3 regions of the Kitasatospora sp. NPDC088391 genome follow, and region 2 is predicted to be linked to each of the others. Evidence: riboswitches for the same ligand, from Rfam matches in the RefSeq annotation. Region 2 holds a riboswitch; each other region holds the start of a gene.
What was found. Region 2 has a riboswitch for thiamine pyrophosphate ahead of thiO (glycine oxidase ThiO). Riboswitches for the same ligand answer to the same signal wherever they lie in the genome.
Positions count from the first base shown of each region.

Region 1: linked by a shared signal. The riboswitch ahead of thiC (phosphomethylpyrimidine synthase ThiC) and the one ahead of thiO (glycine oxidase ThiO) in region 2 are both predicted to bind thiamine pyrophosphate.
Region 3: linked by a shared signal. The riboswitch ahead of ACIQBJ_RS10935 (purine-cytosine permease family protein) and the one ahead of thiO (glycine oxidase ThiO) in region 2 are both predicted to bind thiamine pyrophosphate.

Region 1 covers NZ_JBIVNB010000003.1:234,498-239,426, reverse strand. The annotation lists gene ACIQBJ_RS09775 (3-oxoacyl-ACP synthase III family protein) at 1-861, opposite strand, end outside; gene ACIQBJ_RS09770 (flotillin family protein) at 1,028-2,512, opposite strand; gene ACIQBJ_RS09765 (hypothetical protein) at 2,701-2,901, opposite strand; TPP riboswitch at 3,062-3,167, shown strand; gene thiC (phosphomethylpyrimidine synthase ThiC) at 3,180-4,929, shown strand, end outside.
Region 2 covers NZ_JBIVNB010000005.1:162,262-167,190, forward strand. The annotation lists gene pknB (Stk1 family PASTA domain-containing Ser/Thr kinase) at 1-739, opposite strand, end outside; gene ACIQBJ_RS17315 (thiazole synthase) at 782-1,573, opposite strand; gene thiS (sulfur carrier protein ThiS) at 1,577-1,786, opposite strand; gene thiO (glycine oxidase ThiO) at 1,783-2,967, opposite strand; TPP riboswitch at 2,936-3,048, opposite strand; gene ACIQBJ_RS17330 (NAD(P)/FAD-dependent oxidoreductase) at 3,121-4,329, shown strand; gene ACIQBJ_RS17335 (Rv2175c family DNA-binding protein) at 4,347-4,712, shown strand; gene thiE (thiamine phosphate synthase) at 4,709-4,929, shown strand, end outside.
Region 3 covers NZ_JBIVNB010000003.1:506,736-511,664, reverse strand. The annotation lists gene ACIQBJ_RS10950 (NUDIX hydrolase) at 3-581, shown strand; tRNA gene ACIQBJ_RS10945 (tRNA-Ser) at 732-820, opposite strand; gene ACIQBJ_RS10940 (S1C family serine protease) at 885-2,588, opposite strand; TPP riboswitch at 2,833-2,984, shown strand; gene ACIQBJ_RS10935 (purine-cytosine permease family protein) at 2,975-4,375, shown strand; gene ACIQBJ_RS10930 (medium chain dehydrogenase/reductase family protein) at 4,450-4,929, opposite strand, start outside.

The DNA.
Region 1 (4,929 bases), on a different contig from region 2:
GGTGACCACCAGTTTCTCGGCGGGGACGCCGGTCAGCTCCACGAAGCGCTCCAGGTAGGGCAGGGTCACCTGGTGGACCAGGACGCGCGCGTAGGCGTCCCAGCCGAAGCCGGTGCGGGCGGCGACCCGGGTGAGGATGTCGGAGCCGATCTTCTCGAAGACGCCGCGCAACTCCTTGCCGCCGCCCCGGAAGTAGCTCCACTCGTCGCCGCGCGGGTGGCGGGAGCCGCCGCCGGGGATGCCGCCGACCTCCCAGTGCTCGGAGGCGGTCTCGGTCTCGATGTCGAGGATGCCGCCGCGTTCGACCCGCTCGACGACCACGGCGGCGCCGCCGTCGCCGAAGGTGTAGCCGGCGAAGCCGTCCCGGAACTCGGCGAGGCCGGAGGGGTCGCGGCGCATCGCCCGGCTCGGGGTCTCGCCGGTGACGACCAGGGCCCGGTGGGCCCGGCCGGCCAGGATCATCGCGCGGGCGGTGTCGATGCCGTTGAGGAAGCTGTTGCAGGCGTTGGAGACGTCCAACGCGTGGGCCCGGGAGCCGAGTTCGGCCTGGACGAGGTGGGCGGTGGCGGGTTCGCAGACGTCCCGGGAGGCGGAGGCGAAGACCAGCAGGTCGAGGTCGGCGGGCTCCAGGCCGCGGGCGGCCAGCGCCCGGCGGCCGGCGGCCAGGGCGAGCGCGGACGGGTGTTCGTCGGGTCCGGCGAAGCGGCGGGTGCGGATGCCGGTGGCCTTCTCGAACATGCCGTCCGGCAGCGGCAGCCGGGAGCCCGCCGCGACCTCCCGCTGGAGCTGGGCGGAGGTGACGGTCTGTCGGGGCAGGGCGGAGCCGACGGCGGTGATACCGATGCGGGGCAGGCTGTCCATGTCTCGATGCTGGCGCGGATGCGGCCGTTCGGGCGTGAGTACGAGTACTCAGCGGGGGCGGGGGATACGGAGATCCGCCCGGCGGAAGGGTGTCCCCTCCACCGGGCGGATCGGTCGGCGCTCCTGACGGGGCGTCGGCGGGCGGTGCGGCCGCCCGGGCGGCCGGTTACTCGGAGTCGGTGCTCTGGACCGGGATGACCTGGGTGGCCGGGACCGGGGCCTTGGCGGGCTCGGCCGGGGCGTCCGGGGTCATCGAGTTGAGCAGCTGGCGGGCCAGGCCGAGGCCGGTGCCGCCCATGGTGAGGGCCTTGGCGAACATCTCGGACATGCCCTCGGCGCCGTTCAGCAGCACCATGTGCTCGACGTTGCCGAACGCGTCGGCGCCGGCCCGGACGATGGCGGGCCAGTTCTCGGCGAGCTGCTGGGCGACCACCGCCTCCTGGTTCTCGGCCAGCGCCGCGGCGCGGGCCTTGATGCCCTCGGCCTCGGCGAGGCCCTGGGCCCGGGTCGCCTCGGCCTCGGCCAAGCCCTTGGCGCGGGCGGCCTCCGCCTCGGCGAGGCCCTTGGCGGCCTCGGCGGCGGCCTGTGCCTCACCGGTGGCCCGGGTGGCCTCGGCGGCGGCCAGGCCGCGGGCCTTGGTGGCCTCGGCCTCGGCGGCCGCGGCGACCTTGACCCGGTTGGCCTCGGCGGCGGTCTTCAGCTCGGTCTCCCGGGACAGCGCCTCGGCGGCGGAGATCCGGGCGTCGCGGTCGGCCTCGGCCTTGGTGCGGGTCTCGTAGGCGCGGGCGTCGGCGGGCTTGCGGACGTCGACCTGGAGCTGCTGCTCCTTGCGGCGCGCCTCCAGCTCGGCGACCTTGGTCTCCTGGACCACGACCTCCTGCCGGGCGGCGGCCTGGGCGAGCGGTCCGGCCTGCATGGCGCGGGCCGCGGCGGTGTCCATCTCGGCCTGGTAGCCGGCCTGCTGGATGCCCGAGTTGCGGGTCGCCTCGGCCTTGCGGGCGAACGCCTCCTGCTCGGCCTCGGTGGCCCGGCGGTCGGCCTCGGCGGCCGCGATCCGGGCGTCCCGCTGGACGGCGGCGGCGTGCGGCGCGGCCAGGTTGGTGATGTAGCCGGTCGGGTCCAGGATCTCCTGGATCTGCAGCGAGTCGATGATCAGGCCGAGCTTCTCCATCTCGATGCCCGAGGCGGAGCGGGTCTCCCCGGTGAGGCGCTCGCGGTCGCGGATCATGTCCTCGACGGTCAGCCCGCCGACGATGGAGCGCAGGTGTCCGGCGAATACGTTGTGCACCCGCTGGCCCATCATCTTCTGCTGGTCCAGGAAGCGGCGGGCGGCGTTGGCGATGGACGCGTTGTCGTCGCCCACCTTGAAGATCACCACGCCCTTGACGTGCACCGGGATGCCCTGCGACGTCACGCACTCGACGTCCAGCGCGGCCTCGTTGAGGTCCAGCGACAGCCGGCGCACCGCCTGGACGCCGGGGATCACCAGGGTGCCCCGGCCGGTGACGACCCGGAAGCCGAGCCCCTCACCGTGCTTGGAACCGGAGATGACCAGGGCCTCGTTGGGCTCGGCCACCCGCCACATGAGTTTGAACAGCACGATCAGTGCGACGAGGCCAGCGACGGCTCCGCCGACAATGCCGATCAGCATCGGCAATCTCCCCCTTCAGGGCACACCGGTTCCGTGGCTGCGCTTCGGTCGTGCAGGATGGCGCGGAATCCGGTGGCAGCCCGCATTCTGCGCTTGTCCTGATCGCGGTGGAAGAGGGAACGCCGGTGTCGACCGTCACTGTCTCGAAACAGTTCGACGGCTGCCGTCGTGCGTGTACTGACGGAGGCTCAGAGCGGCGCGACGTAGACCGTGCGCGGTGGCTGGTACTCGACCACGACCACCATCGAACCGGGCTCCAGCCGCTCGCCCGGGACGGCGAGGTACGCCAGGAACGCCTCGGTGCCCTGCCGCTCCGGGACGTGCACCATCACCTCGCCGACCAACCCGGCGCCGATCCGCCCCGTCACCCGCCCCGTCAGCCCGATCATCCCGGCCATTCTCCCACGTCGGCCGGGTGGCGAACAGGTCGGCGGAGCGCGGCAGTTGCACGTCCGGCGCACGGAAGGGCGGGGGATGCGCCCTGGACCGCGCGCGCCCGGTGCCCTACGGTGAACGGCGAACGCGGGCGGCGAACTGCCCCCGCGCGGAACGGGAGCTCGGAGCACCGGGCTGAGAGGGCGCTGACGGTACGCGAACCGCGGACCAGCTGCTGCGCCGACCGCAGGAACCTGACCGGGTAATGCCGGCGTAGGGAGTGGAAGGTCGCATGACCGCATTTTCCGAAGAGACGTCTGCCCACCAGTCGGCCACCACCGGCTACCCCACCCCGGCCTGGCGCAAGGCGTACCGCCGCGGCAGCCGCCCCGACCTGCTGGTCCCCCACCGCGAGGTGCGGCTGACCAGCGGCGGGACCGTCCCGCTGTACGACACCTCCGGCCCGTACACCGACCCCGACGTCCCCACCGACGTGCGCCGCGGGCTGCCCGCGCTGCGCGACCCGTGGATCAGGCAGCGCGGCGACGTCGAGGAGTACGAGGGCCACGAGGCCCGCCCCGAGGACGACGGGATCAAGCACACCGCGCCGCGCGGCGGCGACCTGCGCAACCTGGACGCGGTCTTCCCCGGCCGGGCCCGCCGCCCGCTGCGCGCCCGGGACGGCGTCGCCGTCACCCAGCTCGGCTACGCCAAGCGCGGCCTGATCACCCCCGAGATGGAGTTCGTCGCGCTCCGCGAGGGCCTGGAGCCGGAGTTCGTCCGCGAGCGGGTGGCGAGCGGCCGGGCGGTCATCCCGGTCAACGTGAACCACCCCGAGGTCGAACCGGCGATCATCGGCACCGACTTCCTGGTGAAGATCAACGCCAACATCGGCAACTCCGCGGTCACCTCCTCGATCGAGGAGGAGGTGGAGAAGATGACCTGGGCCACCCGCTGGGGCGCCGACACCGTCATGGACCTCTCCACCGGCCGCAACATCCACACCACCCGCGAGTGGATCCTGCGCAACTCCCCCGTCCCGATCGGCACCGTGCCGCTCTACCAGGCGCTGGAGAAGGTCGACGGCCGGGCCGAGGAGCTGAGCTGGGAGGTCTACCGGGACACCGTGGTCGAGCAGTGCGAGCAGGGCGTCGACTACATGACGGTGCACGCCGGCGTGCTGCTGCGGTACGTGCCGCTCACCGCCCGGCGCAAGACCGGCATCGTCTCGCGCGGCGGCTCCATCATGGCCGCCTGGTGCCTGGCGCACCATCAGGAGAACTTCCTCTACACGCACTTCGAGGAACTCTGCGACCTGCTGCGCGCCTACGACGTCACCTTCTCGCTCGGTGACGGCCTGCGGCCCGGCTCGATCGCCGACGCCAACGACGAGGCGCAGTTCGCCGAGCTCACCACGCTGGGCGAACTGGGCCGGATCGCCCGGGCCAAGGACGTCCAGGTGATGATCGAGGGCCCCGGGCACGTCCCGATGCACAAGATCCGCGAGAACATGGACCTGCAGAAGGAGATCTGCGACGAGGCCCCGTTCTACACCCTCGGCCCGCTGACCACCGACGTCGCGCCCGGCTACGACCACATCACCTCGGGCATCGGCGCCGCGATGATCGCCTGGTGGGGCACCGCGATGCTCTGCTACGTCACCCCGAAGGAACACCTCGGCCTGCCGAACCGGGACGACGTGAAGACCGGCGTCATCACCTACAAGATCGCCGCCCATGCCGCCGACCTCGCCAAGGGCCACCCCGGCGCGCAGGCCTGGGACGACGCGCTCTCCGACGCCCGCTTCGAGTTCCGCTGGGAGGACCAGTTCAACCTGGCCCTCGACCCGGAGACCGCCCGCGACTTCCACGACGAGACCCTCCCCGCGGAGCCCGCCAAGACCGCGCACTTCTGCTCCATGTGCGGTCCCAAGTTCTGCTCGATGAAGATCTCCCAGCAGATCCGCGACGAGCACGGCGGCGAGGCCGAGCAGGCCGCGCTGGCCGGCATGGCCGAGAAGTCCGCCGAGTTCGCCGCCCAGG
Region 2 (4,929 bases):
CCGCGGGCGCGGTCCGCGAGGGCGGCGGGACGTCCTCGTGCAGGTGGCGGTACATCACCTGGGCGGCGTTCTCGCCGGTGTGCGGCTTCGCGCCGGTCAGCGTCTCGTACAGCAGGATGCCGGCCGCGTACACGTCCACCCGCTGGTCGGTGTCCGCGTCCTGGCGGATCTGCTCCGGCGCCAAGTACGAGACGCTGCCCAGCAGTTGGCCGGCCTGGGTGGTGCTGGACCCGCTGTCCTGGCCGGTCAGCAGCCGGACCAGGCCGAAGTCGGCGACCTTCACCAGGCCGTTGTCGGTGATCAGCACGTTCTCCGGCTTCACGTCCCGGTGCACCAGCCCGGCCCGGTGCGCCGCGCCCAGCGCCGCCAGCACCGGCTCCAGCACGTCCAGCGCGGCCCGCACCGACAGCGCCCCGCGGTCGTGCAGCACGTCCCGCAGGTTCCGGCCGGGGACGTACTCCATCGCCATGAACACCGCGTGCGGGTCCGCGCCCTGGTCCAGCACGTTCACCACGTTCGGGTGGGCCAGGCGGGCGACCGCCTTCGCCTCCCGGATGAAACGGGCCGTGAAGTCGGCGTCCCCCACCAGCGAGGGGTGCATCACCTTCAGCGCGACCGTCCGGTCCAGCCGGGTGTCCGTCCCCCGGTACACCGTCGACATGCCACCGACGGCGATCCGCTGCTCGACCCGGTACCGGCCGTCCAGCAGCACGCCGTACAGGGGATCGTCGATGGTCATGTCCACCAGAGGAGTGTAGGGGGCGGGCGGTTCGGCGGGGGGTCAGAAGGCGGGGCGCTCGCGGGTGTCGGCGAGGCCGCCGGTGGGGGAGGACGCCTCGGCGTAGTAGCGGCGGGGGATCCGGCCGGCCCGGTGGGCGAGCCGGCCGGCCTCGACGGCGTGGCGCATCGCCCCCGCCATCAGGACCGGCTCCTGGGCCCGGGTGACGGCGGACGCCAGCATCACCGCCGAGCAGCCCAGCTCCATCGCCAGGGCGACGTCGCTGGCGGTGCCCGCACCCGCGTCCAGCACCACCGGGACGCCCGCGGCCTCCACGATCAGCTGGAAGTTGTGCGGGTTGCGGATGCCCAGGCCGGAGCCGATCGGCGAGCCCAGCGGCATGATCGCCGCGCAGCCGACGTCCTCCAGCTTCCGGGCCAGCACCGGGTCGTCGTTGGTGTACGGCAGCACGGTGAAGCCGTCGTCCACCAGGGTCTCGGCGGCGTCCAGCAGCTCGATCGGGTCGGGCAGCAGGGTCCGCTCGTCGGCGATCACCTCCAGCTTGACCCAGTCGGTGCCGAGCGCCTCGCGGGCCAACCGGGCGGTCAGCACGGCCTCGCCTGCGGTGTAGCAGCCCGCCGTGTTCGGCAGCACCCGGATGCGGTTGCGGGCCAGCACGTCCAGTACCGAGCCCCGGGTGGCGGTGTCGACCCGGCGCATCGCCACCGTGGTCAGCTCGGTGCCGGAGGCCAGCAGGGCCTGCTCCAGCACGTCCAGGCTCGGCGCGCCGCCGGTGCCCATGATCAGGCGGGAGCCGAACGCGGTGCCGGCGATGGTGAGCACGTCGTCCGCCATCGGTCAGCCCCCCTGGACGGCGGTGAGGATCTCGACCCGGTCGCCCGCGCCGAGCACCGTGGCGGCCCACGAACCGCGGGGCACCACCGCCTCGTTGACGGCGGCGGCGATCCCGGTGGGGGCGGCCGACACCTCGGCGACCACGGTGTCGAGGGTGGTGGCGGCGGGCACCGTGCGGGGCGCGCCGTTGACGGTCAGGGTGATGCGGTTCATGCGGGGACCTCGGTGCGGAAGCGGCGGGGGGTGAAGTCGGCGGCCAGGGCGGGCAGTTCGCCGGTGGCCAGGTAGTCGGCGAGCAGGTCGGCGGTGACCGGGGTGAGCAGCACGCCGTTGCGGTAGTGCCCGGTGGCGGCGGCCAGCCCGGGCAGCGCGGTCGGGCCGAGCAGCGGCGCGTTGTCGGGGGAGCCCGGCCGCAGCCCCGCGCCCGTCTCCACCAGCTCCAACTCGGTGATGCCGGGCACCAGTTCGTGGGCGTCCCGGAGCAGCTCGTACACCCCGCCGGCCGTCACGGTGGTGTCGTGGCCCTGCTCCTCGGTGGTCGCGCCGACCACCAGTTCGCCGTCGGCGCGCGGCACCAGGTAGATGTGCTGCCCGCGCACCACCGCGCGGACGTTGCGGGACAGGAACGGCGCGTACCGGGGCGGCACGCGCAGCCGCAGCACCTGGCCCTTGACCGGGCGGATCGCCGGCAGCACCCCGTCCGGCAGGCCCGGCAGCAGGTGGCTGCGCGGGCCCGCGGCCAGCACCGTGCACCCGGCGGACAGCTCCGCGCCGGTCGACAGCCGGACGCCGGTGGCCCGGGCCGCGCCCGGGTGCCCACCGGTCAGCAACTCGGCGGCCGCGGCCCGGTGGAAGACCACCCCGAGCCGCTCGCAGGCCGCCACCAGCGCCGCGGCCAGCCGGCGGCCGTCCACCTGGTGGTCGTCGGCGACGTGCAGGCCGCCGCGCACCCCCGGCGCCAGCATCGGCTCCAGCCGGCGGCACTCGCGGCCGGTCAGCCACTCCGAGGACAGGCCCAACCGGGCCTGGAAGGCGTGCAGTTCGCGCAGCTCGGCCCGGTCGTCGGCGTCCAGCGCGACCGCCAGCGTGCCGGTCGCCCGGTAGCCGGTGTCCAGCCCCGTCAGCTCGGTCAGCTCGGCCGTGAACGCCGCGTACCGCTCGTTGGACGCCACCCCCAGCCGCAGCAACGGCTCCTCGCCGTACTGCAGTTCGGTCACCGGGGCGAGCATGCCCGCGGCGACCCGCACCGCCCCGCCGCCCGGCGACGGGTCCACCACCGCCACCGACAGGCCGCGCTGCGCGGTCCGCCAGGCCACGCCCAGACCGATGATCCCCCCGCCGACCACGAGCACGTCGGAATGTGCCACAGCGGCTTCTTCTCCCTTCGCCGGCATGACCCGGATCAGGTTCGGACGGTCGCGGGCCGCCGCAGCCCGCCTCTCAGCCCGGTGCGCCGGGCTCCCGTGATCAAGTGACTCCCCTCCACCTTAACGCCGCGCCGATTCCGCCCCGAAGACGCCTGCCCGCGGCGGACCCCGCTCGGTAGGGTGGACGCCGTGGCTGAGCTGAGGACAACGGACCGGGCCGTCGTGGTCGGGGCGGGCATGGCGGGCGCGCAGGCCGCGCTCAACCTCCGGCAGGGCGGCTGGCGGGGCCCGATCGCCCTGCTCGGCGACGAACCCCACCCGCCCTACGACCGCCCCCCGCTCTCCAAGGACGTCCTGCTCGGCAAGGCCGACCGGACCACCTTCGAGATCGACTGGGCCGGACTGGACGTCGACCTCCTCGCCGACCGCCGCGCCACCGGCCTCGACGACGGCGTCCTGCGCACCGACCGCGGCGAACTGCGCTACGACGCCCTGGTGATCGCCACCGGCGCCGGACCGCGCACCCTCCCCGGCCTGCCCGCCGCCCGCACCCTGCGCACCGTCGATGACGCCCTCGCGCTGCGCGCCGCGCTCACCCCCGGCCGCCGGATCGTGCTGGTCGGCGCGGGCTGGATCGGCGCCGAGACCGCCACCGTCGCCCGCGCCCTCGGCTGCGAGGTCACCGTCGTCGAGGCCGCCGCCACCCCGCTGCCCGGCGCGCTGCCCGCCGAACTCGGCGCCCTGATGGCCGACTGGTACGCCGCCGCCGGCGTCGACCTGCGCCGCGGCGCCACCGTCGCCGGGGCCGCCGACGGCGGGGTGCTGCTCGCCGACGGCACCCACCTGCCCGCCGACGAGGTCGTGGTCGGCGTCGGCGCCCGCCCCGCCACCGACTGGCTGGCCGGCGGCCCGCTCGCCCTCGACCCCGGGGGCACCGTCCCCGTCGACGACCGGCTGCGCACCGCGCTGCCCGGCGTCTGGGCGGCCGGCGACTGCGTCTCCTACCCGTCCGCCCGGTTCGGCACCCGGCTCGCCGTCCAGCACTGGGACCACGCCCTGCACTCCGGCGGGGCCGTCGCCGCCTCGGTCCTCGGCACCCTGGACGCCCCCTACGACCCCGTCCCGTACTTCTGGTCCGAGCAGTTCGGCCGCACCGTCCAGTACGCCGGCCGGCACGCCGGGGCCGACCACCTGCTCTGGCGCGGCTCCCCGTCCGACCCCGCCTGGACGGTGCTCTGGCTGCGCGACGTCGCGCTCGTCGCGCTCCTCGCCGTCGACCGCCCCCGCGACCTCGCCCAGGGCCGCCGGCTGGTCGAGCGCGCCACGGTGCTCGACCCGGCCCGCGCCGCCGACCCGGCCGTCCCGCTGAAGGCGGCCGCCGCCCAGTAGCTGGGTAGGCTGGGGCCGTGAGCACGATTGATCCCAAGACTGACGCCCTGGTCCCCGCGTGGGTGTACCTGCCCGACATCGCCGAGCGGTGGGGGGTGGTGATCACCGAGATCCGCGACATGGTGCGCGCCCGCACCCTGCTGGCCGTCCGGCGCGGCGCGAACAACTCCCTGCAGGTCCCCGCCGACTTCATCGAGGACGACGGCCCGGTCAAGCACCTGGTCAGCACCCTCACGGTGCTCCGCGACTGCGGCTTCTCCGACGAGGAGATCCTGGAGTGGATGTTCACCGAGGACGAGTCCCTCCCCGGCACCCCCATCCAGGCCCTGCGGGAGAACCGCGGCACCGAGGTCAAGCGCCGCGCCCAGGCCCTGGCCCTGTGACGGCCCGTCGGCGACTGGCGGACGCCCGGCTCTACCTCTGCACCGACGCCCGCCGGGAGCAGGGCGACCTGCCCGAGTTCCTGGACGCGGTGCTGGCGGGCGGCGTCGACATCGTCCAGCTCCGCGACAAGGGCCTGGAGGCCAAGCAGGAGCTGGCGCACCTGGAGGTGTTCGCGGACGCGGCCCGGCGGCACGGCAAGCTGCTCGCCGTCAACGA
Region 3 (4,929 bases), on a different contig from region 2:
GCATGGCGGACACCGGAACCCCGGAACACGCGGAGCACCCGGACGCCGTCCGGCGCACCCGGGAAGTACTCGCCTACCGCAACCGCTTCGTCGACGTGTACGACGACGAGGTCGTCTTCCCCAGCGGGACGCCCGGCACCTACCTGAAGATCCGTCACCGCGACGAGGGTCTGGGCGTGGTGATCCTGCCCGTCCACGGCGACACCATCGGCCTGGTCCGCACCTACCGCTACCCCCTCGGCCGCCCCCAGTGGGCGCTGCCCCGCGGCTTCTCCCACGGCACCGACCCGCTGCTCACCGCCCGCACCGAACTCCACGAGGAACTCGGCATCCCCGACGCCGAGTTCCACCTCCTCGGCACCATGACCCCCGACTCCGGCCTGCTCGCCGCCGAAGTCGCCATCGTCCGAGCCCTCGTCCCCACCACCACCCCCAGCAGCCCCCTCGCCCCGGACGAAGTCACCGAAACCCGCTGGCTCCCCCTCCCCGAACTCTGGCACTGGATCGCCACCGGCGCCCTCGATGACGGCATGACCCTCGCCGCCCTCACCCTCGCCCAGGCCCACCGGCACCTGCCCTGAACACCCCGCCGAAAGCCCTCGAACCGGGCCACGACCGTCTCCGGAGCCGACCCGGCAGAGGTACTGAAGGACCGTCGGGAGCAAACGACCCAGGGCGGGTACCGACGTGACGCCGGTACCCGCCCTGGGCTGGTGGTTCACCCCACCAGGTGGCGGAGGGTGTGGGATTTGAACCCACGGTGACCAGAGGCCACGACAGTTTTCAAGACTGTTCCCTTAGGCCGCTCGGGCAACCCTCCTCGGTGGGGGTCAGCCTAACGGGTCGGGGCGGGTTCGGTGCACACCGTTTCGGGTGGGGGACTGTCAGTTGTCGCCCTTGCGTTCGCCGAGGGTGACGGTGGTCTTGGCGGGCTTGCCGTCGCGGGTGTACTCGACCTCGACCTTCTCGCCGGGCTTGTGGGTCCAGATCTCGCTGACCAGGGTCGGGCCGCTGTCGATGGCGATGCCGCCGAGCTTGGTGATGACGTCGCCAGCCTTGAGGCCGGCCTGGTCGGCGGGGCCGTTCGGGGTGACGGCCGGGGTGTCGCGGACGGCGGCGGTGGCGATCTGGGCGCCGTCGCCGCGGTAGTCGTCGTTGCGCAGGACGCCGAGGATCGCGTAGACCGGGGTGCCGTCCTTGATCAGGGTCTGGGCGACCCACTTGGCCTGGTTGATCGGGATGGCGAAGCCGAGGCCGATGGAGCCGGCCCGGCCGTTGCCGCTGGTGTTGGACTGGATCGCCGAGTTGATGCCGATCACCGAGCCGGAGGCGTCCAGCAGCGGGCCGCCGGAGTTGCCCGGGTTGATCGAGGCGTCGGTCTGCAGGGCGTTCATGTAGGAGGCCTGCGCGCCGGTCTCGTCGCCGGAGGCGACCGGGCGGTCCTTGGCGGAGATGATGCCGGTGGTGACGGTGCCTTCGAGGCCGTACGGGGCGCCGATGGCGATGGTGGCGTCGCCGATCGCGACCTTGTCGGAGTCGCCGAGCGGCAGCGGGTTGAGCTTGCCCGTCGGGGGCTTGTCGAGCTTGATCACCGCGACGTCGTAGCCCTCGGCCCGGCCGACCACCGAGGCGTCGTACGCGGAGCCGTCGGAGAACTTGACGGTGAGCTTGCCGCCGTTGGCGGCCGGCGCGACCACGTGGTTGTTGGTCAGGATGTGGCCCTCGGTGTCGAAGACGAACCCGGTGCCGGTGCCGGACTCGCTGGAGCCCTGGGCCTTGATGGTGACGGTGGACGGCAGCGCCTTGGCCGCGATCCCGGCGACGGACTCCGGGGCCCGGTCCAGGTTCTGGTGGGTGTTGCCGACCGTGACGGTGGTGCTGTTGTGGCTGGACCCGGCGCTGGAGGTGTCGTTGCGGTCCGTCACGGACGCGCCGATCGCCCCGCCGATCAGGCCCGCGACCAGCGCGACGGCCGCGACCAGTCCGATCAGCTTGCCGCGCTTGCCGTTGCCGGAACCGCCCGCCCCCGGCTGCGGGGCGCCCCAGGGCGCGCCCGGGCCGCCCGCGCCGCCGGTCGGTTCGAAGCCGGACGGGTTGCCCCAGCCGCCGACCGGGTGGCCTGCGCCGAACGGGTGGTGCGGCTGCTCGGGCGCACCGTAACCGCCGGGCGCGGCCGGGCCGCCGTCCTGGGCGTACGGGACCGGGGCGGCGGGCACCGCCGGGGCGACGGCCGTCGGGGCGTCGTGGCCCGGGGCGGCGGCGGTCGGGGCCGCGAACGGGTTGGTCGGGGCGTTCGGGGTGCCGTACGGGTTCTGGAACGGCGGCGGGGCGTCGAGCGGGGCCGAGGGCACCTTGCCGAGCTGGATGGTCTCGTCCGGACGCGGAGCGGCGGCAGCAGCGGGAGCGGCAGGAGCCGCCGGCACGGCGGGTGCGGGCGCGGGCGGGGAGACCGGGACGACCGGCGGCGGGGCGTCGAGGTAGGCGGGAGCCGGTGCGGGCGTACCGGAGCCGGCAGCCACCGCCTCGGTGCCGGCGGGCTCGGGGCCCTTCTCCGGCGGGGTGGTACCACTCGCGTGCTCGGTGCTCACGGACGACCTCCATCGCTGACAAGACCTTGGACTGCGGACCGCGGCGGCGCGTCCGGCGCGGTCGCAACCTCGGAGCACAGTTTTTCCTATGCCGGATTCGGACACCGTAAGCGGGCCCCTGAAGAAATCATGAGAAGCCTTAGGCCGCTCTGACATGCACACAGGTGGTCCCGCGATGCGGACGTCCGACCCCCCGGCCTTGGCGTTCCCCCGTCCGGGGGCTAGCCTTTCGCTCCTGTAAACCGAAGAACGTCGCGGGAGCTTGGACCAGCCAGGCTGAGAGTGCGCCGGTTCGACCGTAGGCCATGGTTGTGACGCCACCACGGGCGAGGGGGCGCTGACCGCCGGAACCTGTCCGGGTAATGCCGGCGTAGGGAGTATCGGCCATGTCGGCTGTTCCGTCTGCCCAAATTTCCGATCATGGTGCCGAGGCGCGCGCCGAGGCCCCGCTGACCCTCGACACGGCCCCGCCGCGCACCCTCGACTTCCGGGCGCTGTTCGCGCTCTGGGCGAACCTCGGGGTGAGCCTGATCGGGTTCACCAGTGCCGCGACGGTGCTGGGCGAACAGGGTCACGAGCTGGGCTTCACGGCCGCGGTGACCGCGATCGTGGCGGGCACCGCGATCGGCACCGCGATGCTGGCGGTGGCCGCCCTGGTGGGCGCCCGCACCGGCGCGCCGGCGATGGCGGTGCTGCGCGGACTGTTCGGCACCCGGCTGTCGTACGTGCCGACGGTGCTGAACATCCTGCAGTGCGTCGGCTGGGGCGTGTACGAGCTGACGGTGATCGCCTGGGGTGCCCAGACGGTGACCGGCACCGAGGGCTGGCGCTGGCTGTTCGTGCTGCTGGCGGGCGCGCTGACCACGGTGCTGACGATCTGGCCGCTGGGCGCGATCGCGGTGCTGCGCAAGTACGTGGCGGTCGCGGTCGGCGTGGCGATGGTGTACTTCACCGTCCAGTTCGCCCGGCAGGGCTTCCCGGACCCGGGCGCGGGCAACTGGGACGGCTTCCTGGCCGCGACGGACGCGGTGATCGCGGTGTCGATCTCCTTCGTCCCGCTGGCCGCGGACTACACCCGGCACGCGCGCAGCTCGGCGAAGGCGTTCTGGGGGACGTTCTCCGGCTACACGGTGGCCCAGGTGTGGTGCTACGTGCTGGGCGTGGTGGCGCTGCTGCAGTCGGGCGGCGACGCGAACCGGATCTTCGAGTCGTTCACCGGGGTGGCCGCGGGCTGGGCGTTCCTGCTGGTGCTGGTGCTGCGCGAGTCGGACCAGTCGTTCGCCAACGTGTACTCGACCGCGATGTCGATCCACAACCTGTGGCCGCGGGCCGACCGGCGGGTGCTGACCGGCGGCATCGGCGTGCTGGTGACGGTGCTGGCGCTGCAGATCAAGGAGTTCACCGACTCGTACTACGGGTTCCTCGGCCTGATCGGGTCGGTGTTCGTGCCGCTGTTCGCGGTGCTGGCGGTGGACTACTTCCTCGGCGCGGGCCGACGCGGCTGGGACCTGTCACAGGACGCGCCCGCGCGCTGGGTGATGCTGCTGCCGTGGGCGGTCGGCTTCGCGGTGTACCAGTTCCTGGCGCCGTCGAAGATCGGCGACTGGTGGACCGGCCGCTGGGAGGACCTGCAGCAGGCGGTGCACTTCACCCCGCAGGCGTGGAGCTCGGCCTCGCTGTTCTCGTTCCTGGTCGCGGCGCTGGTCACCCTCGCGGTGACGGCGCTGGCGGGCGGCGCGAGCAGCGGGAACGGCGGGAGCAGCGGGGGCGTCGGCCGGAAGGGCTGAGGCCGGGGCCGGCGGACGGACGGGGCCGGCGGACGGACGGGGCCGGCGGACGGCAGACGGACGGGCCCGGGGTTTCAGGGGATCAGCACGATCTTGCCGGTGACGGTGCCGGACTCGGCGAGGCGCAGTGCCTCGGCGGCGTCGGTGAGCGGGAGGCGGGCGGCCAGTGGCGCGGTGATCTCGCCGCGCCGGACGGCGTCCAGGACGGCGGTGAGGTCGGCGCGCAGCCGGGACCGGAAGCGGTCGCGGCCCAGCGCCCGGCCCGCCCAGATGTTGTAGAAGTGGGCGCGGCGGCCGTTCGGCACGGTGTTCCACCACCAGGTGCGGGCCAGGATCTTGAGCACCGGCCACTGCTTGGAGCCGGTGTCGTCGCGGGTCGCGGCGCTGCCGTAGGCGACCAGGGTGCCGCGGGGGGCGAGCAGGCCCCAGGAGTCGACCACGCTGCGCAGGCCGACGTGGTCGAAGACGGCGTCCACCCCGCCGGGGGCGAGGCGGCGGACCTGGGCGGGGACGTCGCCGGTGCGGTAGTCGACGGGGGTGACGCCGAGGGCGCG